Regions from separate parts of the Anaerocolumna sp. genome, predicted to be linked through region 2. Evidence: a T-box and tRNA genes for the amino acid it is inferred to sense, from the RefSeq annotation. Region 2 holds a T-box; the other holds one or more tRNA genes.
The links. The T-box of region 2 lies ahead of RT261_RS14470 (valine--tRNA ligase). A T-box ahead of a tRNA ligase gene usually reads a tRNA of that ligase, here a tRNA-Val.
Positions count from the first base shown of each region.

Region 1 (15,404 bases), on a different contig from region 2:
AGGGAAGTACTATACAGTAGCGGGCTTGAACACAATGGCATTTTTAGAGTTAACAATGATTGAAGATGGTGATCTCTCCATTGAAGAGCTGGCTGATCGTGTTGTTAATACCTCTAAGTCAGCGGTAGCAAAGTTTCCTGAATAAGTAAAATAAGCATATATTGGGAAGTGGTGGAGATTCTATTTTTACTTAAGCAGGTTCTTGATATATTTAGATGTAATGATTCATCAGCTGCTATCGTTAGCTATTTGCACTTTTTAAATAGTATGATATAATATTTATTAGTGTTTATGTTAACATATTAGGAGGTAGTATATTTTTATGGAGTATCAAGTACCAAAGTACTTACAAATCAAGGAGGATATTATCAATGCCATTAAGTCGGGTGAGCTGCAGCCGGGGGATAAGGTTGATAGTGGATCTGTGCTTAAGAAAAAATATAACGTATCTACCATTACGGTTAGAAAAGCATTTGATGATTTAATAAAGGAAGATTATTTGATTGGTGTGCAGGGTAAAGGGACGTATGTTGCAAAAAAACACATGAATCGGAGGTTAACCTCAATTAGTTTTAGTGATGAATTATTGCAACAAGGTTATAAGATAGATATGCAGGTGGATAAAATTGAAGAAGTTATTAATGACAGCATTGCAGATAAGTTACTAATTCCGCAAAATCAAATGATCGTATGTGTAAAAAGAATAAGACTTGTTAATAATGAGCCAATTGCTTATCAAATTTCCTATATGGATAGTAATTTACTTAGTCTTAATCAGGCTCAGAGAATTCGGGAAAATAAATCTTTTTATAAGACCTTGGCTGAAAATAATATAGTACCAGTATCTGCAACGGAGAATTATTCAATTAAAGAAGTAAATGATAGCAGAATCGCTAAATTAATGAATATTAAAAAGAATACAGATGCTTTCTTTGTTAAAAGGACAACTGTTGACCAGTCTGGTAAAGTTATCGAATATGCTGAGACTTTTTTCAATAAGGAGTGGTATTCTGTAACAGTAGAAGTAAAAATTTAAGAAGAAAATAGTGGTAAAACATTGTCGTGGTAAATAAATCATGACTACATTATAAAGAAAAATACCCAAATGGTTATGTTGTGCAGATTCGCAAAATAGCTATCATGGGTATTTTTTGTTAAATAAAATATGCCATCATACAGTATGAAATTTGTAATTTTGGCAAATGACTTAAGTGTACTAAATTCTGAGATTTTAGATAAGCTGTCTATACAATGGGGAAGAGCAGATTTATATTTGTAAAAAAGAAAAGACATTTATATGAATGTGTGGTAAAATGAACTAGAATGTTAGTACAAGGTGAATACGATATTATTACAATATAGTAAGGAAAATACGCAGGAGGCTATTATGAAGGGAATTATTCTGGCAGGCGGTTCTGGCACAAGACTTTATCCGATTACCAAAGCAGTGTCAAAGCAAATACTGCCAATTTATGATAAACCAATGATATATTATCCATTGTCCGTATTGATGTTAGCAGGTATCAGAGAAGTGCTGGTAATCTCTACACCAAGAGATTTACCGGTTTTTGAAGAATTATTGAGAGACGGCAGCAATATTGGCATGTCATTCTCTTATGCTGTTCAAAAGGAGCCCAAGGGCCTTGCAGAGGCATTTATTATTGGGGAACAATTTATTGGAAATGATAGAGTTGCCTTAATTCTGGGAGATAATATATTCTACGGAAGAAGTTTTACAGCCACTTTGGAAAGAGCAGTTGCAAGAGAAACAGGTGCTACCATATTCGGATATTATGTAAGAGATCCGAGAGCGTATGGAGTTGTAGAGTTTGATCAAGAGGGAAAAGCAATATCCATTGAAGAAAAGCCAAAGAACCCTAAGTCAAACTTTGCTGTTCCCGGACTTTATTTTTATGATAATCGTGTTATTGAAATTGCAAAAGATGTGAAACCGTCTCCAAGAGGTGAGATTGAGATAACTACTGTGAATAATGCATATTTAGAATTAGGTGAGTTAAACGTGGAAACTTTGGGACGTGGTATGGCTTGGTTGGATACCGGCAATCATGATTCCTTATTGGATGCTGCCAATTATGTAGCGTCTATTCAGAAGAGACAGGGATTGTATATTTCCTGTATTGAAGAAATAGCATATAAGAAAGGCTATATTAATAAAGAGCAATTGCTTACATTGGCAGAACCACTTTTACAAACGGATTATGGCAAATATTTAGCTGATGTATCCAAAGGATTATAGTTTAAACTAAATAAATAACAGTATAGAAGAAATAGATTTATAGGAGATATAAAATGGGACAATTTAATTTTATTAAACTGGATATAGAGGGGTTGTATGCAGTGGAACCAAAATGTATTGGGGACAATCGCGGATATTTTATGGAAACCTATAATTATGAGGATTTTAAAAACGCAGGACTTTCTCAGGTATTTGTACAGGATAATCAGTCATTATCCAGAAAAGGTGTACTTAGAGGCCTGCATTTTCAAATAAAACATCCACAGGGTAAATTGGTTCGTGTTTTAAAAGGTGTAGTATTCGATGTGGCAGTAGATATCAGGCCTGGTTCGAAAACTTATGGAAAGTGGCACGGGGAATATTTATCAGAGGAAAATAAAAAGCAATTCTACATTCCGGAAGGCTTTGCACATGGCTTTTTGGTACTATCGGAAGAAGCGGAATTCGCCTACAAATGTACGGATTTTTATTACCCGGAGGATCAGGCAGGTATTAGCTGGAATGATAAAGATTTAAATATAGACTGGCCCATAAAGGATATGGAAATCATATTATCTGAGAAGGACTTAAGACAACAAAACTTTAAGGATATAAAATAAGGAGATAGTTACAATGAAGAAAAGTATTTTAATAACCGGTGCCAACGGACAGTTAGGACGGGCGCTGAATGCAGTATTAAAAGAACAGCTAGATTCAGACACTATAATCCTTAACACCAGCAGAAGAGAGCCCACTGCTTATTGTCCGATAATTCTTGATATAACCAATCCACTGGCAGTTACCAACATTGTGCAAGATTTAAAACCGGATGTTATCGTGAATTGTGCTGCTCATACAGCAGTGGATTTGTGTGAAAGCGAGAAGGAAAAGGCATATGAAATGAATGCCCTTGGACCAAAAAACCTGGCTGTGGCTGCTCATGCCATTGATGCAAAATTCATTCATGTATCAACCGATTATGTATTTGATGGTGAGAAAAAAACTCCTTATACAGAAGAAGATGAGACGAATCCCCAAACCGTATACGGTAAAACTAAATTAGAGGGGGAAAGATTCGTACAAAATTACTGTGATAAGTACTTCATTATACGTACTGCCTGGTTTTATGGTGAAGGTAAGAACTTTGTAAATACCATGCTTAAACTGGCAGAAGAACATAAGGAAATTGGTGTAGTAAGAGACCAGTTTGGTACTCCCACCAGTGCACAGGAATTAGCCAAAGCTATCGTATTCTTGATGAATACGGAAAACTATGGACTTTATCATGGAACTTGTGAAGGTATCGCAACCTGGTATGAATTTGCTACGGAAATATTCCGATTAGCAGGTAAAGCGGTAACAGTAAAATCTCTTACCACAGAAGAATATCCGACACCGGCAAAAAGGCCGAAATATTCTGTTCTTGAGAACAAAAAGTTAAAAGAATTGGATTATTACATGAAACCATGGAAGGATGCTTTACAAGAATATATGAAAGCTAACATTACCTTATAGAAGAATAAATAACAGGAGGACAATCGTGAAAACTTATTTAGTAACCGGAGGTTCCGGATTTATAGGTTCCAATTACATTCATTACATGTTTGAAAAATACCAGAATAATATTCATATTATTAATGTGGATTGCCTTACCTATGCAGGAAATCCTGAAAATCTGACTTCCATTGAGAAGAGATCTAATTATACATTTATAAAAGAGGACATTTGCAACAAAGATGCTATTCATGAGATTTTTCAAAAGTATGATATTGACAGAGTTGTTCATTTTGCAGCTGAAAGCCATGTAGACCGCAGTATTCGTAATCCTCAGGTATTCGTAAATACTAATGTAATGGGTACCTTAAATCTGTTGGATGCAGCTAAGTGTGCCTGGGAGACAGAAGAGGGTTATAAGGAAGATAAAAAATATCTTCAGGTTTCCACAGATGAAGTATATGGTTCTTTGGATGATGAAGGAGGGTATTTTTATGAGTCAACACCAATAGACCCTCACAGCCCATATTCCGCCAGTAAAGCATCCGCAGATATGTTAGTAAAGTCTTACATAGACACCTTCCATTTTCCAGCTAATATAACAAGATGCAGCAACAACTATGGGCCTTACCAGTTCCCGGAAAAACTAATTCCTTTAATGGTTAATAATGCTTTGCTTGGTAAGAAACTCCCAATCTATGGTGACGGAAAGAATGTAAGAGACTGGTTATATGTAACAGATCATGCCAAAGCCATTGACATGGTGATGGAACAAGGAAAACCTGGTGAAGTCTATAATGTAGGCGGACATAATGAAAAAGAGAATATTGAGATTGTCCACTTGATTATACAAACTTTGTCTGAGCTTTTACCGGATCAGGATCCTCGTCAGGGACATCTTAATCAGGATTTAATTCAGTATGTAGATGACCGCAAGGGACATGACAGGCGATATGCCATCGCTCCTGATAAAATAAAAGATGAAATCGGCTGGGAACCGGAAACAATGTTTGCAGAGGGTATCCGCTTAACCATACAATGGTATCTTGAGAATCAAGAGTGGATGGAACATGTAACAAGTGGGGATTATCAAAAGTACTATGCAGAAATGTATAAGTAATATAAACCCTTATCAATAAAAGTAATAAAATTATATATAAATAGTATGTGGCGAAGAATCTCAGATAAGGAAAAGGTTCTTCGCTGCTTTTATGTTTTGGCATGTTGAAGGAAATGATTTACCACAGATACAAGCATAGCATTAATGCAATACTAACGGTAAAATTAAAAATTACAAAAAAAACTTGATTTTTTACAAAAAGGTGTTATAATTATTACATAATTATTAAATAATTATTACTTGATTTAAATATTTTATCCTAAATTATTAAATATATGAAACATAATTTAAGGATATGACTATCTTTATCAGGCTTTAAAAGGAGATTAATATGAGATTCAGAAAGTTAGTATTGTGTATGGGTGTAGGAATCCTACTATGTGCATTTCCTAAAATCAACACATATGCAACAGAAGAAGTAACCGTTAATGCAGAACAAGTAGAAGCGACTGAGACAGAGGAAATAGAAACAACAGAAGCAGCAAAAGTAATTGAGGCAGCAGGTGCTGTTGTTACACCCGTAACAGAAGAAGCTACACCAAAAGCAGAAGAAGCTGCTCAGGAAGAAAAGACAGAAGAAATAAAAACAGAAGAAGATAATAAAGAAACAAGTAATATAGATAAAAAATCAGAACCGGCGAAAGAAGTTAAAAAAGCGAAAGAAGTTAAAAAAGCGAAAGCAGAAGATTCTGATAAAAAAACAGAAGCAAAAGCGAAAGAGAAAAAAGTAGAAAAAAAAGCGGAAAAGAAAGAGGATAAGAAGAAATATTCTGAAGCAGATCTTAGGTTATTATCCGCTATTATATACTGTGAAGCAGGAAGTGAATCCTATAAGGGTAAAGCAGCAGTTGGTATTGTAATTATGAATCGTGTAAGATCTGGTTCATTTCCCGATACAATCAAGGGAGTCGTATATCAAAGCTATCAATTTAGTCCTGTTAGAAATGGTTCACTGGATAGAGCTTTAGATCAATACGATAAGGGCAGATTTACATCAGAAGATGAAAAAGAATGCATACAGGCAGCTAAAGAAGTATTAAGTGGCAAAACAACCCTTACCTTAGATGGTAAGGAAAAAGATTTTAGTAAGTATTTATTTTTCAGCGGAAGATTAAAGGGTCATACCCTTTCAATAGGGAATCATCAATTTAAATAAGGATAAGAATAGGTTATTGTAAAACTGTCATTTTGAGCCGTTTAGGTGAATAATTTCATTATGAAAGTGAGATTATTCCAGTGAATCCAGCATTGCTGATTAAATTCAGCTTTGCTGAATTCGCACTCTCAAGATGGCAGTTATTGTTTTGCAACAGCCTTTTTTAAATTTACAATAGAATGAGCAAGGTTAAAAAATTAATTCTCAACCTGTGAAAGGAGCAAGGTTACAAATATGATTAAAACAATTATTTTGGACATTGGACAAGTTATGGCACATTTTAGATGGAGGGAATACTTAACAGATTGCGGTTATGATAAGGAAAAAATAGATAGAGTAAGTAAAGCAACGGTATTAAGTAAAGAGTGGGGTGAGGAGGATAGAGGTATTTTAAGTGATGAAGAACTTATTAATGCATTTATTTCCAATGATCCAAGCGTTGCGAAGGAAATCAGGCAGTTAAAAGGAAGTCCTGAAAAGCTTGTTCAGGAATATGATTATTCTGCTGACTTTGTGAAGAAACTGAAAGCAAACGGCCATAAGGTATATCTGTTATCCAACTATGGAAAGACTAATTTTGCATATGCCAAATCAAGTTTTAAATTTATACCCTATGTAGATGGGGGCATAATTTCTTATGAAGTAAAGCATATAAAACCGGAACCTGAGATATATCAGGCACTTATTGATAAATATCAATTTGATCCTAAAGAAGCGGTATTCCTTGATGATTCCTTAGCAAATCTTGAAGGAGCAAAGGCCTTTGGTTTCCATACAATTCATTTTACAGAATATGATAAAGCGGTGGAAGAATTAAAAATCCTTGGAGTTAATATCTAGACAGAAAGAAAGATTTCATATAAAATATCATAATGTCATAAATATTTAGGCCATGGAAGGAATAAAGTTAAATGGAACGTGATGAAATTATAATTCGAAATGCCATCGTACATATACTGGACTCTACATTAGGAATGCCGGTGTTGTCCGATTATCTACTGGAAATGGGTCCGGATTTAAATGATTTTTTAAGAGGTCATATTTACCGGATTGCTGCCAGTGATGATATGAAAAACTGTAATTTTAATAAAGAAGAGTCCTATGTATATAAATGTATCGAAAACTTTTCAGAAGAGAATTTGATACCCATCAGCCAGGAAATTGCAAAATACCTATACACCATTATGAATCAGAATATAGATATAACACCTGCTGATTTACTGGTTGTAACTTATCAGGTAAATAGTACACTTCATTTAGCATTGTTAAAGATGAATTACAAAGAAACATATATTCATTATGCGCAAGCGGTAGAAAGTGGTAATTATAATGATATTATTAAGCAAAAGGTAACCCTGCCCAATGAATCTGCAAAACTGTCAGAAGCAGTACTAATTAATCTAAGTGATTATACCATACAGCTGGTGGAAAAAAAATATGAAGTAAATGGAGTGAAAACAAATTATTTATCCCAGGTTTTTTTACAATGTCAAACCAAATTGTCGCAAAAGGCAAAGCTAAATATTATTACCAAGGCTGTGGATCAAATCAATCAAAAGTATTTTGAAGAAGATTTGGACAGACAAATGGAAACCAAAGCTGCCATATATCAGGAATACGTAGAGCAAGGCTCTATTAACGTGGAAAGTATCAGCGAGAAACTTTTTCAGGAACAGACGGAATTAAAAGAAGAATTCACGGAGAAATTGGAAAAGTATAATTTGCAGACAGAGGAAGTAAAACCACAGAATAAGCAAACCACAAAGAAATTTGAAAAACAATTTTTAAAAACAGATACAGGAATTGAGATTAATATACCTATGGAACAATACAACGATAATAGTGTTGAATTCATTAATAATCCGGATGGTACGATTTCGGTTCTTATTAAAAATATTAATCATATATCATCAAAATAGTGGGAAAATAAAATATTATTACGGTATACTTCTTATTGGGAAATAATGCTTGTTTAACTTATTATATTCATATATAATGGTATTAAATCTCATATACAGTTTGGGTACCCTATTAAGGTGCCGGAAGCCAGGCTCCCTATTGTGTGGGATTCTGCTGGCAATATAAGAATGGAGTGATTCATATGAAGAAAAGAAAATATACGATATTATTTATATGCATAATAACAGCTTGTCTTGCATTAGCAGCATGCGGAAAGAAGAAAGAAGGGGATAATACAGGGAAAGAAACGATCACCCCCAGCCCTGCACCTACTTCCACTCCCACACCAACGCCAACTGTAACGCCAAATATCACACCAACACCGGAAGAACCGGATTATATTAGCGAAGCAGATGCTATTAAGAATATTCAAAAAGTTATTGGTGAACGTGGCTATACCATTGAATTATTGGAAGACAACCTTATGGTAGACGGAAAAGAATACTATAAATTCCAGATTAGTGATAGTTTAGCGGTCATAGAACCTGATGTGATTGTAGATAAATTAAGCGGTGAGATATTCTGTTACTATCAGGATGGAATAGTAAGTACTTTTGAGGAACATCCTTTGTTTACTCAGACAACTAAAGATCCGGAAGAAACAAGTCATGATTTTACCAAGGAAGATGCCCTTGCTAAATTAAATGAAGTTCCTGGGAAAATACTTAACCTGCCGGCGGAATTGTCCGAATATACCATTATTTATGATGATTGGACAACCATGGTAAATGGAGTGGAGTGTTATGGAATTAATGCTTTTGCTGAAGTAAAAGACAATAAAAGAGTAAATATGGGTGTGTATTATGTAGCCGTAGACGGAAGCGCAATGTTTCAATTTGATAGTTTAAGTGACGATTTTGTAGAAATTAAATAAATTAAAGGGCTGTTGCAAAATGTATGGATACCGGATACGGATATTTCTTAATCCACAATCTAGTGAAACACTCATTTTGCAGCAGCCCTTTTGTATTATCTAAAATATAAGATTAAAAGCATCTATTTTTATCTAAAAGGCTTGATCTAAATCGTAGATAATATCATCAATATGTTCCGTACCAATAGATAGACGGATAGTATTCGGTTTGATTCCGGAGGCGAGCAATTCTTCCTCTGACATCTGGGAATGTGTAGTACTTGCGGGATGAATGACTAGGGACTTAACATCTGCTACATTGGCTAATAAAGAGAATATCTCAAGCTTATCAATGAATTCTTTTGCTTCCTTTGCACCACCCTTGATTTCAAAAGTGAATATAGAACCTCCGCCATTGGGAAAATACCTGTTATACAATTGGTGATAAGGGTTATCCGGCAGGGAGGGATGATTTACTTTCTCTACTTGAGGATGCTTGCTTAAATATTCTACAACTTTTAGAGTGTTTTCCACATGGCGTTCAACACGTAAAGAAAGAGTCTCTAAGCCTTGTAAGAAAAGGAAGGAATTAAAAGGACTTATAGTAGAACCGGTATCTCTCATTAATGTTACGCGGATTTTTACGATGTAAGCAGCGGCACCTAATGCTTTTGTAAAACTAATACCGTGATAACTTGGATTAGGCTCTGTAAGGGAGGGGAATTTGCCGGAGGCAGTCCAGTCAAATTTACCGGAATCAATAATAACACCACCGATGGAGGTACCATGCCCCCCTATAAACTTTGTGGCAGAATGAACAACTATATCAGCACCGTATTCAATAGGACGGAGTAAATAAGGAGTAGCAAAGGTGTTATCAACAATAAGGGGTATTCCGTTTTTATGGGCGATTTCTGCCACGGCTTCCATGTCAATGATACTTGAATTGGGATTTCCAAGGCTTTCTATAAAGATTGCTTTTGTATTTGGCTGTATGGCTCTTTCGAAACTTCCTTCCACATCTGGATTTACAAATGTAGTAGTAATTCCGAAATCAGTTAAGGTATGGGCAAAAAGATTGTAAGTACCTCCATAGATGGTGTTGGCCGAAACAATATGATCCCCGGTATGCGCAATATTTTGGATTGCATATGTAATAGCAGCTGCACCGGAGGAAGTAGCAAGAGCAGCAATCCCTCCTTCTAATGCGGCAATTCGCTGCTCAAATACATCCGAAGTAGGATTCATAAGGCGAGTATAGATATTACCGCCTTCTGCCAAGCCAAAGCGGCCTTCCGCCTGAGCTGAATTTGCAAAAACATAGGAGGAAGTCTGATAAATAGGTACGCAACGGGCATCTGTTGCAGGATCCGGCTTTTCCTGTCCGGCATGAAGCTGAAGTGTTTCGAATTTAAGATTTCTTTTTTCTGCCATAGATAATACTCCTTTCAAAATTAAATATATGTACTGAATTCATATATTAATACTATGAATTAAATAAATTATAGGAAGTATAATCTATAAATAATAAAAAGTCAATCATGAATATCAAGTTTATGCAAAATAGAAGCTACAAAATAAAGTCAGAAATAAAACAAAACACCATTAGATTGATCATAAACAATCTAATGGTGTTAAAATGTCTCACAATATGAATATTTCATAAGAGGGAGTACTGCAAATGGATATAGACTTCGTATCTTTCCATATTAACTGTGGCAGACGTCCGTTATATTACATAATCATTACCTAACAAACTATTATGATGATCTACCAGATCGGAAAGGGTAATATTATCTATTACCTGATCAATTGCATCATTCAGCTTTTCCCAAACCATAAGTGTAGCACATTGATTGGCACGGGTACATTGATTTGGCGAATCATCTAAACAACTGACGGGAGTAAGATTACCTTCGATTAATCGAAGAATCATTCCAACAGTATATTCTTCCGGTGCCATAGCTAATCGGTAACCGCCCTGAGCACCCCGGGTACTTTTAACATAACCTGCCTTACTAAGCTGGGTAATAATCTGCTCTAAATATTTATCGGATATTTCTTGTCTTGCTGCAATACTCTTAATAGTAATATATTCACCTGTATTATTAACCGCTAAATCTAACATTAAACGCAGTGCATAACGTCCCTTTGTTGATATTTTCATAAGAGCCTCCTTATATATTACATTGTCAGCGGAGGATTTTATCCGCCGGTAATATTTCTAATCAATATAATACCATAGGGAATAGTATGATTTCAAGTGTTTTAGAAATAACAACAATATTTAGGATAATATTTACTGTATTTAAACATTTTTATAGAGAAATCTTTGTCCAATTTCCTCTGGAGAAGCGAATGAAATTAGCAGTAAATCGAAATGCCTGATCTATAAATAATGCGATCCAGGCGCCCTGTAATCCTAAGCCCGCAGGAAAAGCTAAAATCCACGTAAGGGTTGGACGAATAATAGCAATGCTGACTAAAGAAACCAGTGCTACAAAAACAGTATCTCCGGCACCTCTTAGGCAGCCTGAAAATATAACCTGTGAAGTTTGGAAATGGGTAGTAAAAGCAATGATAATTAATATAGTAGAACCAAGTGCAAGAACTTCCGGAGTATTACTGTATAAGGAAACCAATGAGTATCTTCCCAATATAAAGATTCCAAACAGTATGGAAGAAACAATAAAAGCTAAACGTTGACCGGTTTTTCCATAAACGATTGATAAATCCGGTCGGTTGGCACCTAAATTCTGTCCTACCAATGAGGAAGCAGCAATTGCAAAACCATCACCGAAACAAAAGGATAGATTCAGGATATTCATACAGATAAGATGAGTAGCATATGGTGTTTTGCCAAGCCTTGCAACAATAACCGAATAGGCCATGAATCCAATTCTCATAAATACCTGTTCCACAAAGGCACTGCCACTTACCCGGATAATAGGGTTCATAATGGAATTGGTAATTCTCCAGCTGGCTTTATACCGAAGACTTAAAAAAGCCTCTTTATTAAAGAGAGTAAATATAGAGATAAGACAGGCAGCAATGGTACCCAGCAAAGTAGCAATAGCAGCGCCTTTCACTCCCAGTCTTGGAAATCCGAATTTACCATTGATCAGCAGATAATTAAAAATAATATTAATTACATTTGCAACAATATTGGTTCTCATGGAAATTTGTGTTTTACCGCTGCCTCTTTGGGCTGCATTAATGGTGAGATTTAAGGCGGTAAAGAATATGCTTACCATAATAACCCTATAATAATCCAGTGCATCGGACATATAAGAAGCTTCTGCACCGGCAAATTCCAGTATAGGTTTTGCATATAGGTATCCTAATAACGACATAATAATAGATATACAAGAACTTAATATAATACCAATTCGCAGAGTACGATTGGCACCCTCTTTGTCTTCTTGACCTTTTCTGCGGGCAACAATCGCTGTTATTCCTACATTCAATGAAAAAACCATGGATAACAAAATGAATTTTGGCTGATTGGTAATGCCGACTGCAGCAATAGCTCCATCTCCCAGGCCGCCAACCATGATAGTGTCTATAGAACTTATTAAGGCTACCAGTAAAGCTTCTAAAGCAGATGGCCATGCAACTTGAATAAAGTTTTTATAAATAGTTTTACTTTGCGGTATAGAACCAACAATTTGCTCCGGTTTTAACATACTTTTTACTGAAAATATGCTAGTCATTTGTTTTGTCATTTTCAAAACCTTCATCCTTACGTAATAGTAATGTATTTTAAGAAAAGCCCTGTTAACTGGCACTACCGCTAGTATTAGGGCACATAGACTAGTATATCATGTATAAATATTATTTCAATGTCTTTTCAATAGGTTTTTAGATTCATATTTTTATAAAGAATAAAGAGAATAAAGAATATGCGAAAAAAATAAGAAAAAGGCTTGACAAAAATAAGCTTCATAAATATAATGATTAAGTACCTGTTAAGTGCAGTGTGTATGGGATCTTAGCTCAGCTGGGAGAGCATCTGCCTTACAAGCAGAGGGTCACAGGTTCGAGCCCTGTAGGTCCCATTGATTCAAAATATAATTATATACGGCGAAGTAGCTCAGTTGGCTAGAGCATGCGGTTCATACCCGCAGTGTCGGCGGTTCAAATCCGTCCTTCGCTACTTTACAAGATTGTCTTTAGACAGTCTTTTTTTTATGAAATGATGAAATTCTGTTATTGGTACAATCAACTAAGAACCTGAAAGATGATTTACGTGGGATTCTTGGACAAATTAAAGATTTAACCGATAATTTGAAGGAAAGAGCATTAAGCTTAACAAAACTCTCAACAGACTCTTCCATAAGAACGGAAGAAGTAGCCGATGCTATGGAAAGCTTAGCAGAACAATCTAACATGGCAAAAGAGGTATCTGACTTGTCAACAGATTTAAATGATATATCCGAAAATATAAACAAAGCAGTTAATAGATTTCATATGTAATACAAAAAGGGGTTGTCACGCCAATGAGCGGACAACCCCTTTGACAACCTGGACATAAACTAACGGTAGGTATCCTTGATTATTTGCATATTCTTTTTATAGGTGGATTCTTTACAAGTACACCTGGTTTTGTAAAATATTGGTTGATGATAAATTTTACTATCATATAGGAGTCATTATGTTATATAATAGAAAAGAAATCATGTTAAAGAAACTCGAAAGAAAACGAATGCAGTAGCTATTACTATGATTTTTATTTAAAGCAATAGGTGAATATAAAACGAATCGTTTGAAAATATATAAAGAAAGGATGCCGCAATAAGCTTCTACTGCTTATTTTGGCAGTGTTACATCTGTAAACAGATTAACATGGGCATAAATATGAGAATTGGACAGGGGTATGATGTACACCGTTTAGTTGAAGGCCGTCCCTTAATAGTGGGTGGCGTTACTATTCCATATGAAAAAGGATTATTAGGACATTCGGATGCGGATGTTCTGTTACATGCAATTATGGACAGTTTATTAGGAGCAGCAGCGCTGGGAGATATAGGAAGACATTTTCCAGATTCAGAGGAAGAATATAAAGGGATCTCCAGCATGGAACTGTTAAAAAGAGTTGGTAAATTAATTGAAGATCACTTTTATTTTATAGAAAATATTGATGCTACTATTGTAGCGCAGAAGCCAAAAATGGCACCCTATATACGGGATATGGTATCTAATATAGCTAATGCATTAGGAATTAAGGAAAATCAGGTTAATGTAAAGGCTACCACAGAAGAGGGGCTTGGATTTACTGGTGAAGGAACGGGAATTTCTGCAAAATCAGTGTGTTTACTAATGTCGGTAGAGAATTTCAGTTATTATGATTCCGAAGAGGAAACTGGTGCCTCAAGAAACTGCAGCTCCTGTTCAGGTTGTACGGGGTGTTTTAAAAAATAAGTATTCAATCATTGTGATACCGGGAGTATTTACAGATGCTTAGACTCATAATAATAGAATAAAAATTATTACTGACTTGTATACCATACGGAGAAAGGATTGACATACCAATGAATATTACTTTGTATGATAATATAAACGAGATATATGGAGAAGAAAAACGTGCCAGAGAAGAAATCTACGGTCTTTGGCAGGAGTGTTTTGGGGATTCAAAGGAATATATGGACTTCTATTTTAATTGGAAAGTAAAAGACAATCGTATTTTAACCATTTATAAAGAGGAAGCCCTTTGTTCTATGCTGCATTTAAATCCGTACTTACTTTCTGTAAGAGGAAAGGAGGTTCCGGCTAACTATATAGTTGGTGTTGCTACCAAAAGAGAAGAGCGCAGACAGGGACTTATGAAAATACTTTTGGAAAAAGCACTTCACCAGATGTATCTGGAGAAAATGCCATTTACGTATCTAATGCCTGCAGCAGAGGCGATATATACACCCTATGATTTTCGTGTGGTATATGAACAGGAACCTTGGAATGAAATTATGAAAGCCATGATTCAGGATTTAAGAGAGAAGACTGAAACAAGCAATGTGAACAAAGATATAACTGTGAGGCCCTTAAATCCGAAAGATATAGACAGTATGAAGGGATTGTCTGACTTTTGCAATGATCAACTTTCAAAAGACTGTGACATATATGTGCATCGAACCCCTTATTATTATGAAAGATTGATTCATGAAATGAAAAGCGGGTATGGTGAAGTTTTAGTTTGTTATAGGCAGGAACAAATCCTGGGCTATCTTTCTTATATGGCAGAAGATGCAATCTATATTACAGAAATGATAACAAATAATAAGGATAAAGAAGCAGTTTTAGAGTCATTTGCAGCGTATTTAAAAAAGAATGTCCGAAAAGGAATGCATGAGGATAAGGAACTTAAGACCACTGCCATTATGGCAAGAATCGTAGATTTTAAAACCTTTGTTAAAAACATTTCAGCAACTGAAGAAATACAGATTGTTATGGAAGTATCGGATGCTATTTTAGAAGAGAATAACGGTATCTATCAATTAAAGTTTACAAAAGAAGGATGTCATATTACAGAAACCGAAGAAGAACCGGAAATCAGGCTAAATATAGCAGAAGCGGCAGAATTATTTTTTGG
Region 1 is NZ_DAMAUC010000001.1:31,639-47,042, forward strand. Features, by position in the region: gene RT261_RS00130 (PTS sugar transporter subunit IIA) at 1-145, shown strand, start outside; gene RT261_RS00135 (GntR family transcriptional regulator) at 323-1,036, shown strand; gene rfbA (glucose-1-phosphate thymidylyltransferase RfbA) at 1,388-2,257, shown strand; gene rfbC (dTDP-4-dehydrorhamnose 3,5-epimerase) at 2,311-2,856, shown strand; gene rfbD (dTDP-4-dehydrorhamnose reductase) at 2,870-3,751, shown strand; gene rfbB (dTDP-glucose 4,6-dehydratase) at 3,777-4,850, shown strand; gene RT261_RS00160 (cell wall hydrolase) at 5,182-6,006, shown strand; gene RT261_RS00165 (HAD family hydrolase) at 6,241-6,846, shown strand; gene RT261_RS00170 (nucleoid-associated protein) at 6,918-7,925, shown strand; gene RT261_RS00175 (hypothetical protein) at 8,108-8,839, shown strand; gene RT261_RS00180 (O-acetylhomoserine aminocarboxypropyltransferase/cysteine synthase family protein) at 8,972-10,252, opposite strand; gene RT261_RS00185 (RrF2 family transcriptional regulator) at 10,548-10,985, opposite strand; gene RT261_RS00190 (MATE family efflux transporter) at 11,137-12,543, opposite strand; tRNA gene RT261_RS00195 (tRNA-Val) at 12,804-12,876, shown strand; tRNA gene RT261_RS00200 (tRNA-Met) at 12,901-12,974, shown strand; gene RT261_RS00205 (hypothetical protein) at 13,031-13,294, shown strand; gene ispF (2-C-methyl-D-erythritol 2,4-cyclodiphosphate synthase) at 13,676-14,239, shown strand; gene RT261_RS00215 (GNAT family N-acetyltransferase) at 14,350-15,404, shown strand, end outside.
Region 1: it encodes a tRNA-Val, which carries the amino acid that the T-box ahead of RT261_RS14470 (valine--tRNA ligase) is inferred to sense. The anticodon was not compared.

Region 2 (15,404 bases):
TCTATAGTTGGTTCTCTTCCATATATATTATTTAATTTCTCTCTGGCAATCCTTATCTTACCTGCAGTTTCCTTTAAAGAACGGCTTACTTTTATAACACCGTCATCCCTTAAAAAGCGTTTGATTTCTCCCATTATCATGGGCACTGCATATGTGGAAAACTTTACATCATAGGATAGGTCAAATTTATCGATTGCTTTAATTAAGCCTATACTTCCAATCTGAAATAAATCCTCCGGTTCGTGACCCCTGCACATAAATCTTCGGACGATGCTCCATACCAAACCCACATTATCCATAATTACTTTGTCTCTTGCTTCTTTATCACCCTGTTGGGATCTACGAATTAACTCAATGTTATCCACTGTTTCACTCCCTTCTAAAGGAATTTTTTACATCTTGTAAGCTTTCTTAATGAATTATTTTTTTCATTTTAACCATAGTCCCTTCCCCAACTTTAGAAATTACTTCTAAGTCATCCATAAATGCTTCCATAAAAGCAAACCCCATACCTGATCGTTCTAATTCAGGTCTGGTTGTATATAAGGGTTCCATGGCCTTTTCAATATCCTCAATACCAACACCAAAATCCTGTACCTCGATATAAACTTCATGATTACATATTTTGCAATATACTTTTATCTTGCCTTTACCATTGTTATAGCCGTGTATAATTGCATTGGTGACTGCTTCGGAGACAGCTGTTTTAATATCTGCAATTTCTTCAATGGTAGGATCCAGCTGTGCAACAAAACCGGCAACTACCATTCTTGCAAAGCCCTCATTTCTTGACTGGCTTTCTACTTCCAATATCATTTCGTTTGTATAATCCATACATATCCTCCTGTTAAAACCCCTTTATGCTAAGCATAATTTTTTATTGGTTTATTTTCTTATCTAATCATTAACCATACATAGTCGCGGTTTTCTATAATTAAATTCGGGAATTTATTTATTAAATCCGGGAATTTATTTATTAAATCCGGGAATTTATTTATTAAATTCCTCTACTGCATCTTCAATGGTGTTGAACTTGTGAATTATTTTATACAATCCGGAAAGGCGAAAAATTCTATCTACACTTTGATTCACCCCAGTGACAGCTACTTTTCCCCCGGTAAATATAATCTTTTTGTAGCGTCCCATAATTACACCGATTCCCGAACTATCCATAAAATCAGAACCGGTAAAGTCAAATACAATATCCTTAATGTTCTTTCCGGATATAAGTTTATCGGACTGCTCACGAATGGTAAGTGCGTTATGATGATCCAATTCTTCCATTAATTTAATTATCAAACATTTATTTACAACTTCAAAGTCCGCTTTCACCCCCTCCCGTAATTGATAAATCGACGTATTTTTTGGTTTTTCTTTTTTCTTCTCCATATTTTCCCTTCTTTGTGCATCATTTTACATTACCTATCTATAAAAAAAGACGCCTCTAATGAACACATTAGAGTTGTCTTTCTTTCAAAATCATTTTTTCATTTGTGCTGTATCGTACTATCTTCCAATTTCTCTTAGCTTACCATTGGCTTCACTTGCACGATTGCTGTCAGGAAAATTTTCAGTTACCATAGTATAATAAGTAGCAGCCTTTTCTAAGTCTCCTTTTTGGTGATAGGATCTTCCAATAAAATAGATTGCATTTACATTGTCTGCATTATATTCAAAAGACTTCTCTAATAGTTCTAAAGCTTCATCGTATTTTCTTGCAGTATACCTGTCATGTCCATTACCGTATAAGAGATCAGAAGCCTTCATAAAGGACACTTCCTTAATTTGATTATATATTTCTTTTGCTGCAGGTATTTCCAATTGATCCGGATTAACCTTACCTATACCATCTGCAACAGCAACATAATCCATATCATTTGGATTTCCTTTTGCTAATTCTGCTAAATACGTGGAAATTCCGGCAAATAAATTATCATATATAGCCCCATCTACCTCATTAGTCTCATATTCACTTAATTGTTTCTCCAGATTTTTCACTTCGTTCTGAAGGTCTTTATTTTCTTTCTCCAAGGAGGACAGGCTTTGTGTTTGCTTACTTAAAGACTCACTATACTCTATTTCAATTTTTTTAGCTTCTTCCAAAGCATTCTTTTTAACAGTAGGCACAATCAGAAAGAATAAAACAGCGATACCTATTGCAACACCGATAATCAGATTCACAAATGCCCAGACATTCGGCTTGTCTTCTTTATAGGTAGTAGTAGGAAATACAGTTTGTTCCTGAGTCTGTATTACTTTTTTGCTTTCCCTTTTCCCATTCTTTATATTGTCTTGTAATATATCAGAACTTTCATCCAATTCATGCAAATATCTTAAGGTTGTTGTATTGGATACATCTATTTTACTAGCTTTTGATAAAGCTTTCAGTGCTTTATCTCTCTCACCATTCTTTATATAAAGTAAGGCCAATAACTGTAAAGCCTTAACAAAATGCGGATTTAAGCTAGTTACTTTCTTTAGTTGTATAATAGCAAGGTCATCACTGCCTTGTTTAGCCGACTGCAAGGCTGAATTATATTTCTTTATGGTTTGATTTAAAGTTTCTAACTTAGTTGGATTGGATTGTAAGGATTCCATGTAATCATCTGCATCGTTATTCTCTGCTTGAAAATGTTTACTAATGACCCATTCACTTAGGGCGGAAACTGTTTCACCAACTTCATAATATACTAATCCCAATAAATTTCTGGCATTAGTATTTCTTTTATTCAATTCAAGGCTTTTTTTCAATATCAAAACAGCGCCAGATAAATCCCGCACTTTTGCTTTTTCTAATCCTTCATTATAATACATGTTGGATAGCATAATTACTTTTCTAAAAGTTGTCAAGTCGGTACCGCATCTTTCACAACGGTTTCTTTTTGATGCAACTATACTTCCACATTCCGGACAAATCATTTTTTATCTCCACCTAACCGTTTATTCTTGTAAAAGTTCCATTTTTAAGGGTTCCATAAAAACAAGTATAATGCCTTATAATTCTTCAATTCCTATAGTATCTATAATTGAAAAGGCATTTTCTTGCTAAATCTTTTAAGCTTGTATCGCTTATTTATCTTTTAGTTCTTTAATCATACTTTTTATTAAATCAGTAATATCTGCTAAGTCATTGTTTTGAATCACATCTTCTGCTTGTTCCACTTCTAAACTTGGTTGAAATTTTGCAATTTCTTCTTCAAAATTAATCATTTTATAACCATACTCCTTTCAAAGTCTGGATACTCTGTGCTTAGCACAAATCTCAAAAAGAAAGCTCGTCCTATCCTCTTATGGTCTTTACCTTTTTTTAAAATTATATTATTTCCTTTAATAATAACTATAATAGTGTGAAAAATCAAGATAATATTGCCATATTAAGTTTATTTTTTATAAAATTATAATAGAGGCAGAGTAATTCCTACCTCTATTATAATAATACCACCCTATTATGCAAGAAAAACTGTTCGATTCACTTCGACAGATTTATTTCCTAAAGAAACTAAGTCTCTCTGTTACTTGGTTCATCATGTTCGTGTATTTTTCTAATTTTTCCTTTTCTTCCGCTATTTTAGCTTCCGGAGCTTTACTTACGAACTTCTCATTACTTAGCATACCCTGAACACGCTTTAATTCGCCTTCTAATCTGGCTTTTTCCTTTTCCAGACGTTCAATTTCTTTTTCCGTATCAACCAAATCTGCAAAAGGCATATAAATAGTTGCTTGTGGTATAACTGCAGTTACTGCATCATCGGATATACCAGTCTTATCCTTTTGAATGAAAACTTCTGCCCCATATCCTAAAGTTGCAAAGAATACTTTACTGTCTTCAAAGATACTGCGAAGATTATCATTTTCTGAAACAACATATACATTTGCTTTTCTGCTTGGTGGAACATTCATTTCAGTACGAACGTTACGAATTCCTTTTACTGCGCCTTTTATGGTTTCAACTGCTTCCTCTTCTTTGGAATAATTCATTGCTTCATCATATACCGGCCATTCTGATATCATAATGGAATCATTCTCTGAGTTTGTATCTTCCATTTCTTTTAAAGTACAATAAATTTCTTCCGTTACAAATGGCATATATGGATGTAATAATTTTAAAGAGGTAATCAGAACCTGTTTTAAAGTCCATATAGCACCTGCTTTTGTTTCATCCGTATCGCTGTAAAGCCTTGGTTTTACCATCTCAATATACCAGTCACAGAATTCTTCCCAGATAAAATCATAGATTTTCTGAACTGCAACCCCCAGTTCAAAGCTCTCCATGTTATCCGTAACTTCTTTCACTAAGGAGTTCGCCTTGGATAGAATCCATTTATCCGCATCAGTTAATGCTTTTGGATCAATATGATCACTGGTCTTAGCCTTTTCCAGGTTCATCATAATAAATCTGGAAGCATTCCATACTTTATTAGCAAAGTTTCTGCTGGCTTCTACTCTTTCTATATAGAAACGCATATCATTACCGGGAGCATTACCAGTTATCAGGGTTAATCTTAAAGCATCTGCACCGTATTGATCAATGATTTCCAAAGGATCAATACCATTTCCAAGGGATTTACTCATCTTACGTCCCTGGCTGTCTCTTACTAATCCATGCATCAATACTTTATTAAATGGTGCTTTTCCGGTATACTCATATCCTGAGAATACCATACGGATAACCCAGAAGAAGATAATATCATAACCGGTTACTAATACGTTGGTTGGATAAAAGTACTTGTAATCTTCTGTTTCTTCCGGCCAGCCCAGAGTTGAGAATGGCCATAATGCAGAACTAAACCAGGTATCCAGTGTATCTTCATCCTGTGTTAAATGAGTGTGACCACATTTTGGGCATATAGTAGGAGTTTCTTTGGAAACTACTACTTCCCCGCATTTATCACAATAATAAGCAGGTATTCTGTGTCCCCACCATAATTGTCTGGATATACACCAGTCTCTGATGTTATCGGTCCAATTAAAATAGGCTTTGTCAAAACGTTCCGGTACAAATTGGATTTCCCCGGTCTTAACTGCTTCAACAGCAGGCTTTATTAACTCATCCATTTTAACAAACCATTGTTGTTTAATTAATGGTTCTACAGTTGTATCACATCTATCATGAGTACCTACATTGTGAACATGTTCTTCAATCTTAACTAATAATCCTAATTCGTCTAATTCTTTAACGATTCTCTTTCTAGCTTCGTAGCGATCAAGACCCTGGAATTTACCTCCATTGCTGTTAATGGTAGCATCATCGTTCATAATGTTGATTTCAGGCAAGTTATGTCTCTTACCTACTTCAAAGTCATTAGGGTCATGAGCGGGTGTTATCTTAACCACACCAGTGCCAAATTCTTTATCTACATAAGCATCTGCAACAACAGGTATTTCTTTATTTACAATTGGAAGTAATACTTTTTTACCGATTAAATGTTTGTATCTGTCATCTTCTGGATGAACGGCTACCGCTGTATCTCCAAGCATGGTCTCCGGCCTTGTGGTAGCGATTTCTACAAAGTCTCCTGTTCCTACAATCGGATACTTGATATGCCAGAAATGTCCTGCCTGTTCTTCATGCTCTACTTCCGCATCGGATATACTTGTCTGGCAAACCGGACACCAGTTAATAATTCTGGAACCTTTATAAATATAGCCTTTTTCAAAAAGACGGATAAATACTTCCTGAACCGCTTTGGAACAGCCTTCGTCCATAGTAAATCTTTCTCTGTCCCAGTCACAGGAGGAGCCCATTTTCTTTAACTGGCTGATAATTCTTCCACCGTATTCATCCTTCCATTCCCATGCTCTCTTAAGAAATCCTTCTCTTCCCAGGTCTTCTTTATCAATGCCTTCTTTTTTCAGCTGTTCAATAATCTTTACTTCTGTAGCAATACTTGCATGGTCCGTACCTGGCTGCCATAATGCATTATATCCCTGCATTCTCTTAAAACGGATAATAATATCCTGCATGGTGTTATCCAATGCGTGTCCCATGTGTAATTGTCCAGTAATATTTGGCGGTGGAATCACAATGGTAAACGGTTTCTTTGTCTTATCCACTTCGGCATGAAAATATTTCTTATCCAGCCACTTTTTATACAATCTGTCTTCTATGTCCTTGGGATCATAGGTTTTAGCCAATTCTTTTTTCATAATAACCTCAATTCCGGTGTCTTAGCACCATTTTAATAATGAAGTGATTTGTGCAGCCGCACAAATTGCTAGTTGAAAAAGTTTACTTTTCTCAACCTAAATTCGATTCTGACGCCCTTGCGCCCTTTTCTTTTTACACATAATTAAGTGTCATAGTTTCTATTAAATGAATCTTGTTTTATATTTATCCGTTAAACTTTGACACAAAAAAAGCCCTCGTCTTAAAAAGGACGAAGGACCGTGGTACCACCTTTATTCGTGACAACTTATCTTTTATATGGGAAAGCATTTATTATAATTACTTTTTTCTCCAAATATAAGATACAATTTATCACCTCTATGAAGTCTGGTCTATACCAAACCTCTTAGCCTGTAACGGGGCTTACCGTTATTTCTTACTAAACACTTCATTGTTTTTGTTCAGAAATACTGTTCCGGAGCTACCTTCAATAAGCTTTCATTAAGATGACTTTTCAGCCTGGGAGCCATCCTCTCTGCTAAGATACACTTATCTAATCCTCTCCATCACTACATTTAATTTATATATTTTATTATAATTTGGCTTATTACTTATAATAATATGCAATATTTAATTTTCTGTCAAGTGGTTTTTACAGGCAGCCCAGGACAAATCTATGAATCATGCTATATGCTGCCCCAACATAGTTAGAAATCAAATTATAAAACCCTAACTGTAAAAGAAACGGACAGTTTCAAACCGTCCGCTTCCATAATTCTTTCTTAATGTATGCTGCTTGTTATTTCTTTAATCTATTCTTTTCTTATCTATTTTTTTATTATTCTTTTTCTCTATTCTTTTTTCTATTCTTTCCTTGTACCGTCTGCTTCCACAGTATAGCCGTCAATAGTGGTGTTCACCGCCATCTTCCCGTCGACGTGGAAATAATACCACTTGCTGCCGATTCGCACCCATTTTCCAGCCTGCATAACACCATTCACATCAAAATAGTATTTCACACCATTTTCATTATGCCAACCAGTTTTCATAACACCATTGGACTCCAAATAATATTTTTGTCCGGCATCATTTTGATTCCAGCCTCGTGCCATACTCTCGTCCATAACAAGCTCTACGAAACGACGTATTATGGTACTTGCCTCAGCCCTGGTAACATTGCCCTGTGGATCAAAGAGGTTATTCCCTTTGTCTTGTAGGATGCCCGCCTGCTGAATGGCTTTCACTGCTTCTATCTTGTCGGCAGCGATCTTCCCACTATCTGAGAATGTGACTGCCGCGATGGAAACTGGCAGCTTATAATCTATAGCCTTTGCATAGTCCACCATTATTGTGGCCATCTGCTGCCGGGTGATCTGCTGATTTGGACCAAACTTGTTACTGTCAATACTCTTTAGGATTTTGTTTTTAACAGCCCATTCAATGTAAGGCATAGCGGGATCGCTGTTCTTTACATCGGAGAAGGTGCTAATTTTATAAGTGCTCACGTCCGCACCGGAAAGTTTGCCCAGTGCCATCAGGAATGTTCCCCGGGTAATGGCAGTATTGGGTTCAAATGCAGTCTTTCCTGTACCGCTGATAAGTCCCCTGCTTGCTGCGAAATCAATATTATCCTTAGCCCAATGGTTTTTAGTATCGGTAAAGGCCGGAGCAGGTGTCTTATAGCCTATGCCATAAACAGAAAGGCTGTTTCTGCTGAAAATAAGTTTGCCGTTTGTATAGCTGGATTTGGTCAGCAGCTGTGGATTACCCTCTTTGTCTATATACACGCCAAATAAGTTTCCGGTTTTTCCATTGGCAGAGGCTTTGTAGGCGATGGATAGCGTTATCATGCCCTTGTCAAAGTTTTGGATATACTTTGCCTTACCATCTTTTTGATAGCTTACGGTCAGGTCATAGACAGGCCGTTTGCCAATTAGTGCTTTAGCTTCTTTAGATAGCTTGTTCACCGGTGACAGGCCGATAGTGACGGTTCCCGAAGTTTGTACGTTTATCTGTTTAATAGCCACTCCATCGAAAGAAAAGCTTATCAGTGGTGTATTTACATCAAAGCGTACCACACCTTTGCTTTCCAGAAGGGCGAGAGCTTTTTCATCCAACTTCAAGCTGGCACTTTTTCCGTTTGCACCGAACCCGATATTGAATGCAATTCCGATTCCATCCGCTGTTTTTTCCTTGCTTTTAGCCTCTTTTATGGCAGCATCAATCAATTTCTTAACCTGCCCTTCGGTGATTGTGACGGAAGCAATGCCGTCTTTATTTACCTTAGCGGTTAAGTTTGTGGACGCGATGGTTGGCTGATCTGGCTTTTTATCAGTGGGAAGATTTGGTTCGGAAGGTATATAGCCGCCGCTGCCGCCTGTGCCTCCGTCTGTACCGCCTTCCTCTCCGCCGGGATTACCCGGATCGGTAACAACGGCATATGTGGCCTTAATTAGGGTGGATTTATCACTCATGATAAAAGTAGTATCTGGGCTGGCGGCGTTTTCCAGTTTCCCACTTCCGGATACGATGTTCCAACGTTCAAACCGCATGCTAGCCGGAGCCGTATCAGCTATAATATTTACCTTTTCTCCTTGCTCATACTCACCGCTGCCACGGCCATCCAATACTGTTAGCGCATATTTTTCTACCAAACCGGCCAGCTTTACATCATCATAATACACACCTGTTGATGTAAAGAATTTACTCATACCCAGCCAAATCTGTGCATTAACCGCACCCTCTGGTACTGGAACGGTAGCTTTTACTTCGCACCATTCATTGCTTGTAGTTGTAACATGGATGATGTTGACACCATCCTGATCCTGTCCTACCTGCTTGCCGTTCTCATCATAATATCGCATCATCAATGTGGCTTTCCCATCAGGCAGCAGCATACGTACGCTAGCCATATAGGATTTTATCCCCGGAATAAGTTCAATAAAATCAGAACGCATAAAGATGTTTTCACTTGTTGAAGCATCTACCAGCTTCAGACTGAATTCTCCTTCATACTTTTGCTCGCCAGTAATTTGATAAGAACAAGCCGTCCAGGGTTCGCCCCACGTTGTCCAGCCCGGGATTACGCTAGCATTTTCCTCTAATGATGGATTCGGGATGCTCAGAGGCACTGGCACATCTCCACCCGCCATTGCAGCTTTGAAGGAGAGGTTTGCAAAGTAGACGCTATCCGCCATGTAGTAGGGGGACAGTCCAATCCATACCTCGGCACTCACTGCACCAATCGGAGCAGTACTGGGCTCTGAAAGCTGCTGCCATACACCCTGCCCGGTTTGGTACGATTTTCCTACTTCAGGAGCAAGTTTTGTATTATTTTGATCGTAATACCTCACATATACTGTGCAACGGCTAGGTTGGCTAGTGCCATCCGCCCCCATTACCGACCCGCTGTCCATAAACAGGCTGAAGTCGAAATTATAAGAAATCCCCTCGACAACATTCATTTTGTCACTTATTAGGAAAACACCATCAGTCGTTGATATATCTATAAATTTAGCACTGTCACCTCCCTCAGCCGCTTCTCCGTTGGGGCCTGGAGCCTTATCCACGATTACATCAGCCAAATTAGGATTGCTTTGGTGCGCTTTCGTCCAGTGATTCAAACCACTACTAAAATCACCATTGAGGAGCAGTTCGTCATTTGTCAAATTTGGGATATTAGTCATGGCGAATGCATCAAAATAAGCACTGCCTTCGCTCTGTGCAACAATGCGCGCCTTTATAGCACTTCCGGACACCGTACCACTTATCGTAACCTTTTCCCATGCACCTGTACCGACTGCACTTGCGCTTTGCTCGCCTGCCAACTGTCCGTTCGCATCCAGAAACTGCACTGTTACTATAGACTGCCCGCTCACCGGATATACCTGTGCGCTGGCTTCAAAAGCTTCCCCCGGCTGCAGGTTGGCAATGTCTCCGGAGATAGCAGAACCGCTGACAACCAGCATGGAATTCCTGCCATCATACTTTTGCACCTCCGAAAGGCTGACACCATTGCCCCACCAGCCGGAAATAGATTCCTCAAACTCCTCGAAGCCACCGTTTTTCACCTCTACCGGAATCTCTACGATTTTAGGCTGCTGCTGTATCCAACCACCGTCAATTACACGTATTACCTTTAGCGTTGTAGCACCGTTGTCCAGAAAATACACGTTCTGCCTGCCCTGGTTGTCATAAGCCAGTTCGATGAAGTCTACCTCTTTACCGTCAGCCGGCACTGTAACATGATCCCAGTTTTCGCTGGCAGGATCCACTACTGTCAGTTTACCCCCCAAATCAGTATACATCAGACCGTCCTCACCAAATTTGATGTGCACAGGCCGCCACATGCCCCGCCCGGAGATTTCAGGGTAGATATTTTTATATTTGGATACGGTATTAGTTTCAGTATCCAATGTGAATAAAATACCATCCGCCGCTCCCCACAGATTGCCTTCCTTATCAAAGATCAGCCCACTGATCATAGGGGTGTTTAGGCCTGGAATATCCAGAGTGAATTCTGCTGTCTTGGTTTCAGCTGCCACATTCCATACAAACACCTTAGGTGGTTCTGTAGGCAGGGATTCAGCTGGAGCATTTAACCCACCTCTTTGAGATGTTGATCCATAAATTATTCCGTCCTTCATAGCAAGCCCTACGATGCTCTGTTTCTCCACCACATTGCGGTATACCTTGTGGGTACCGTCAGCAGGATTATAGATTGCAAGGGCGCCGCCTGTTTTACCGTAATCCGGGATGGTACCAATCAGCAGCAGGCCTTCCTGATACTCCATGATGTAAGGGCGGTCCTGTTCCTGCGTTGTTTTCATTTCAAATAGTGTTTGAAACTTGCCAGGCTCTCTGGTATCCATAGACTGAATAACAGCACCGGGATAAATACCAAAGTATACGGTATCACCCTCGCCGGCTGCAATGCCCTCTGCTTGGCCCTGGTTATACATACGAGCTTCCTGAGTCCTGGGGTCATATTCCGCACCTTTAGGTCCACCGGGGTATGTGGTCATATATAACTTGCCGTTGTTGCCTGCTGTCAGGTTGTGCAGCCCAAGGGGCGCACCCATTACAGAGGCCTCTGCACGGGTAGTTGTTTTGTTGGCTACATCCATATATACGATTTCGCCGCCACGGGAAATAGTCAGTACCATTGGTCTCCCGTCCTTGACCATCACAGTCCCACCACGCAGTCCGGATGGATACTTAGTAATCTTCTCTACAATATCCAGGGTTTTATGGTTAATCTGCATCAGGTGGCGGTCATGAATTAAATAGGCATAATCACCATATACAGGCAGATGGGTAAAGTTCCATACACCAAAGTCATAGTCTTCCTCATCTTTAACACCATCCATATGAACTACCTTGTCGTCCCATTCATGTTTATCCAGATGGTAGAACAGCAGCGCGTCCTTTTTACCGTTATCCACATGGGCCATCAGGGTATCTCCTGCGATGCCCATGCTATAAACATACTGCACTACACCGTCCGCAGGATCTTTTTTGATTCGTTCATGCAGATCACTGGGGGTAATGTCAACTATCTTATTTTGATTCTTCAAGTCCATTACGTGAACCTTGGCTGCCAGACCCAGTCCTAAGTACAGCTTGCCGTCTTTATAGGCCATAGAGCGCACATAGTCGCTATTCCCGGAGGGATCGGCCATACCTAAATCCTCCAGCTTGCCGGTGGAAGCATTGTACTTTACCACATGGGCACCGCCTGACTTATATGTACCAAAATAAATATTGCCCTTCTCGTCCCCTGCGGCACTCCAAACCTGATGTCCTTCAAGGACTGTACCGATTTTTTGGGAAGTCTGGGTTGCCGGGTCGTACACATATAATACACCCGCATCTCCCGCCACATAGATTTTTCCATCCGGCGCGGCGGTATGAGTATAGGCTGTTCCGATTCCAGGCATCTGTTCGAGATCCACTCTAAGGTTGCTTTCTACATCCACCACACTGAACACATCTCCAACCGCAGCGGCATAAGCATACAGGCGTCCTCCATAGGTATTAAAGGTAGCTGCGGGTACATTGGGAGTTGAAGCCATGGGCCCCAGATCCTCAGCGGCCATGAATCCCCGCCCCCTTAAGGAAGCAGCCACAATTTCACTCTCCGAATTATCGGCCAGAGTCCTGGGTACTCCCAGAAGGGAGAATACCATTGCTGCCGCCAACAGGGAGGCAATGAGGCGTGGCGCGCCTTTTATCCATTTTGGATTTGTTCTTTTACGATGCATACATTATCCTTCCTTTCATAATGTTGTTGTGGGTAATTTGTTCATCCATGCAATAACACTGATTTGTTCTGGGATTTTAGAATGTTTTCAATATTCCTTTTCATCCCATTCTTGTTATGTCCATTCAGTTATGTTTCACAGCTTAGACATTTTCTTTTGGTTTAGTGTTTTTAATTTACCACCGCCTTGCAATTATCATATATTAAATATCAATAGCTCCAAGATATTGGTATATGATTTTTCTCAGCCCTATTTATCTGTCTTAAGCTTTCGTCAATAATATGTTTAATATGTAATACAATTTAGAGATAAAGGCTGACAATTTGTATATACCATTGTCTATATTCTAATAATGTATTGGTTAAAATAAAACATATTGCTTTGCCAATTAATAGAACTATATTGCCTTATTGTCTAAAAACTCATATAAATTCAGGCATTTTTTAGTCATTTTTTACATTACGCCAAAAAACGCATGAACGAAAATAATTTCATTCATGCGTTTTTTGTAACAAACAGTTATTACTACTCGTTTAGATTTATTCCGAATCTTTCTAACAACTTTATAATTTCTTCCTTCTGTCCCGGATTCTTATCTAATACTTTTTGAATCTCTTCAATGCTGTGTTCTTTTATTTTATTGGTATAGTCAATTCTCTCTCTTAGCTTTTGCCTTCTGACATTTAGGCGATGTCTTACTTCCACCATTTCTTTATTATCAATAATTGCAATTGCCTGGTATATCCAAATTTCAGGATCCGTTAGCTCATACAGTTTTAGTTCCAAAGTTAATTGCCTGTTATACTGCTCTAATAATTCTGTGTTCTGACGGTAACGTTTTTCTTCCTCTTTGGTTTTTAAGTATAATTCCCAAAGACAGTAAAACTCCTCATAACTTTCTACCATATACTTCTGATAATTATAATCCAATGCATTCCGATTATTAATATATTTAATTTTCACCTTATTTAATAATTGAATGGCTCTATTTAGCTTTAATTCCGCTAACTTACTTTCTTTTCTATTCATATTGCTTTGATATAATACATATAAAGTACATCCCAAAGCCATAACAATGGTTAATATAAAAGGGATCTGCATATCTGCCTGAAAGGCGTTTTGCAGAAGATAAAGCACTATAAATAAAGTAATTACCAATAAAATAATGGTGGTAGATATTTTTTTCAGATAATGCTGTTTATCTTCCAGTTCCTCCCGCTTGTTATATAAGTAATCCTTCTCTCTCTCCAGATGACCCATGTCTTTCTTAACGGTTTCCTGATAGGTCTCATACTCTTTTATCTTTGCCAGCTCAGAGGGTATTATTTCTTCATATTTTCCGATATTGACAAACTGAGCATCTGTAATTCTAAGAGTACTGCTTTGATACTTTGAACGTTCTCTGGTGAAAGTTATGATATTTCTGGCTGCATCATTTACATTCTCCCTGTCTTCCGCAGGTATCTGATCTATCTTTTGAATATCTGTCAAATAGGAAGTTACAGCCTGATATTCAACCTTAAGTTCTTCCATTTGTCTGGCAGACTCCAGAATTTGCTCACAATTTTCCGTAATAATTCTGCTTGGATCATCGCTGTAATCCACTTTGTAATTTTTCTCTATTGTTTCTTCACCATAAGCCAGGGAAGAATCGTCTATTTGTATTTGATTTTTATCTTTTATTTCTTTATCGTTCTTTGATCCAAGTAACCTCTTTAGAATTCCCATTATGAATACCTTTCTGCCTAAAATCGTTTAGTTCGTTTACTTTTTTAATATCCAGGATTATATGATCCATTTAAGAATGCTCTCTTCTGAATTCCTGTTTCCATCCATTTATTAATTCATCGGCTATTCTGTACAATTGATTAATCTTACCGGTTTGTTTACATTCACGAAATTCTTCCACAATTTTATATTCTTCTGTTTGTTCTGCTTCTTCAAGGCTGGTATTGACTTCAACCAATATCTCTTCTTTAAGAACCTCTGTTACTCCATAAGATTTGGCCTCTTCAATTAAAATATCCTCCTGCTTACTAAGTTTTAATGCCATAAAATATTGTTTTAAGGATTCTGGATTCTTATTTCTTTCATAAGCTTCCTTAAACCCTTCTGCCGCCTCTGCTATACCCACCATATGAAGTTTTATAATCGCCAGATTATGAAGAAGGTTGCCATATTCCTCACTGGATAGGCTGGTTACTTCTTCCCCATCTAATATCTTCTCATATACGGCAGCAGCTTCTGCAAATTGTCTGTATTTTAAGCAATTATCCCCTTTTTTCTTCAATTTCTCATAGGGAGATAGATTTACCTGTTCATCCAGATTGCGAATAAACCCCTTTATTTCGAATTCTGTGTAATAATCACTGCTGCATAGGATACTAACTGCAAATTCTTTCAGGCTGCCTTTGTTATTTTTTATTTCTCTTAATTTATCAGCTCTGTCTTCTAATCCCAATTCATCTTTTAACCATTGAATAAGCGCCTCTCCAAAGAAATCTTCATTCAACAGTTCCACATTGTTATAGATGTAGTAACACAATTCCTCAACGGAATAAACTTTTGTATTTGTTATTTTAAAATAAAAGGGTATGAAAGCATGCTTTCCATTGCAAATAATCAGCTTTCCCATTGGACTCCTCCTCTTTACTGTACTACAATCTCATTTTCTGCAATTTGTCCGGATGAAGGATAAAAACCACCAAATCCTTTATCTTCTAAAGTTATCACTGCATTGTTATAATCTTTAAACTTAATATTGATTCTAATTCTTGTACATTTGCTGGGGCGTTCCGGTAACCCGGTTAAACTAATCCTGTGCTCTTTAATTTCTCCGCTTATGATACTTTTCAATTTCACTGCAATTTCTTGTTCATCGTCCAGTATAACATCCAGATTGTTGTTTATTTCATACCAGGGCTTTCCTGCCTTTACCAGTACCACATCCGCTATTTTTCCATTGTAATATCCGGTAATAAAGATATCACTTTTAATCATTTCTTTGCTTAGAAATAAATACTCAGACAGTTTGG
Region 2 is NZ_DAMAUC010000018.1:33,076-48,479, forward strand. Features, by position in the region: gene sigF (RNA polymerase sporulation sigma factor SigF) at 1-365, opposite strand, end outside; gene spoIIAB (anti-sigma F factor) at 412-834, opposite strand; gene spoIIAA (anti-sigma F factor antagonist) at 991-1,389, opposite strand; gene RT261_RS14460 (tetratricopeptide repeat protein) at 1,507-2,919, opposite strand; gene RT261_RS14465 (hypothetical protein) at 3,070-3,210, opposite strand; gene RT261_RS14470 (valine--tRNA ligase) at 3,484-6,147, opposite strand; T-box leader at 6,371-6,685, opposite strand; gene RT261_RS14475 (S-layer homology domain-containing protein) at 6,970-12,204, opposite strand; gene RT261_RS14480 (hypothetical protein) at 12,895-14,097, opposite strand; gene RT261_RS14485 (hypothetical protein) at 14,168-15,004, opposite strand; gene RT261_RS14490 (DUF5716 family protein) at 15,019-15,404, opposite strand, start outside.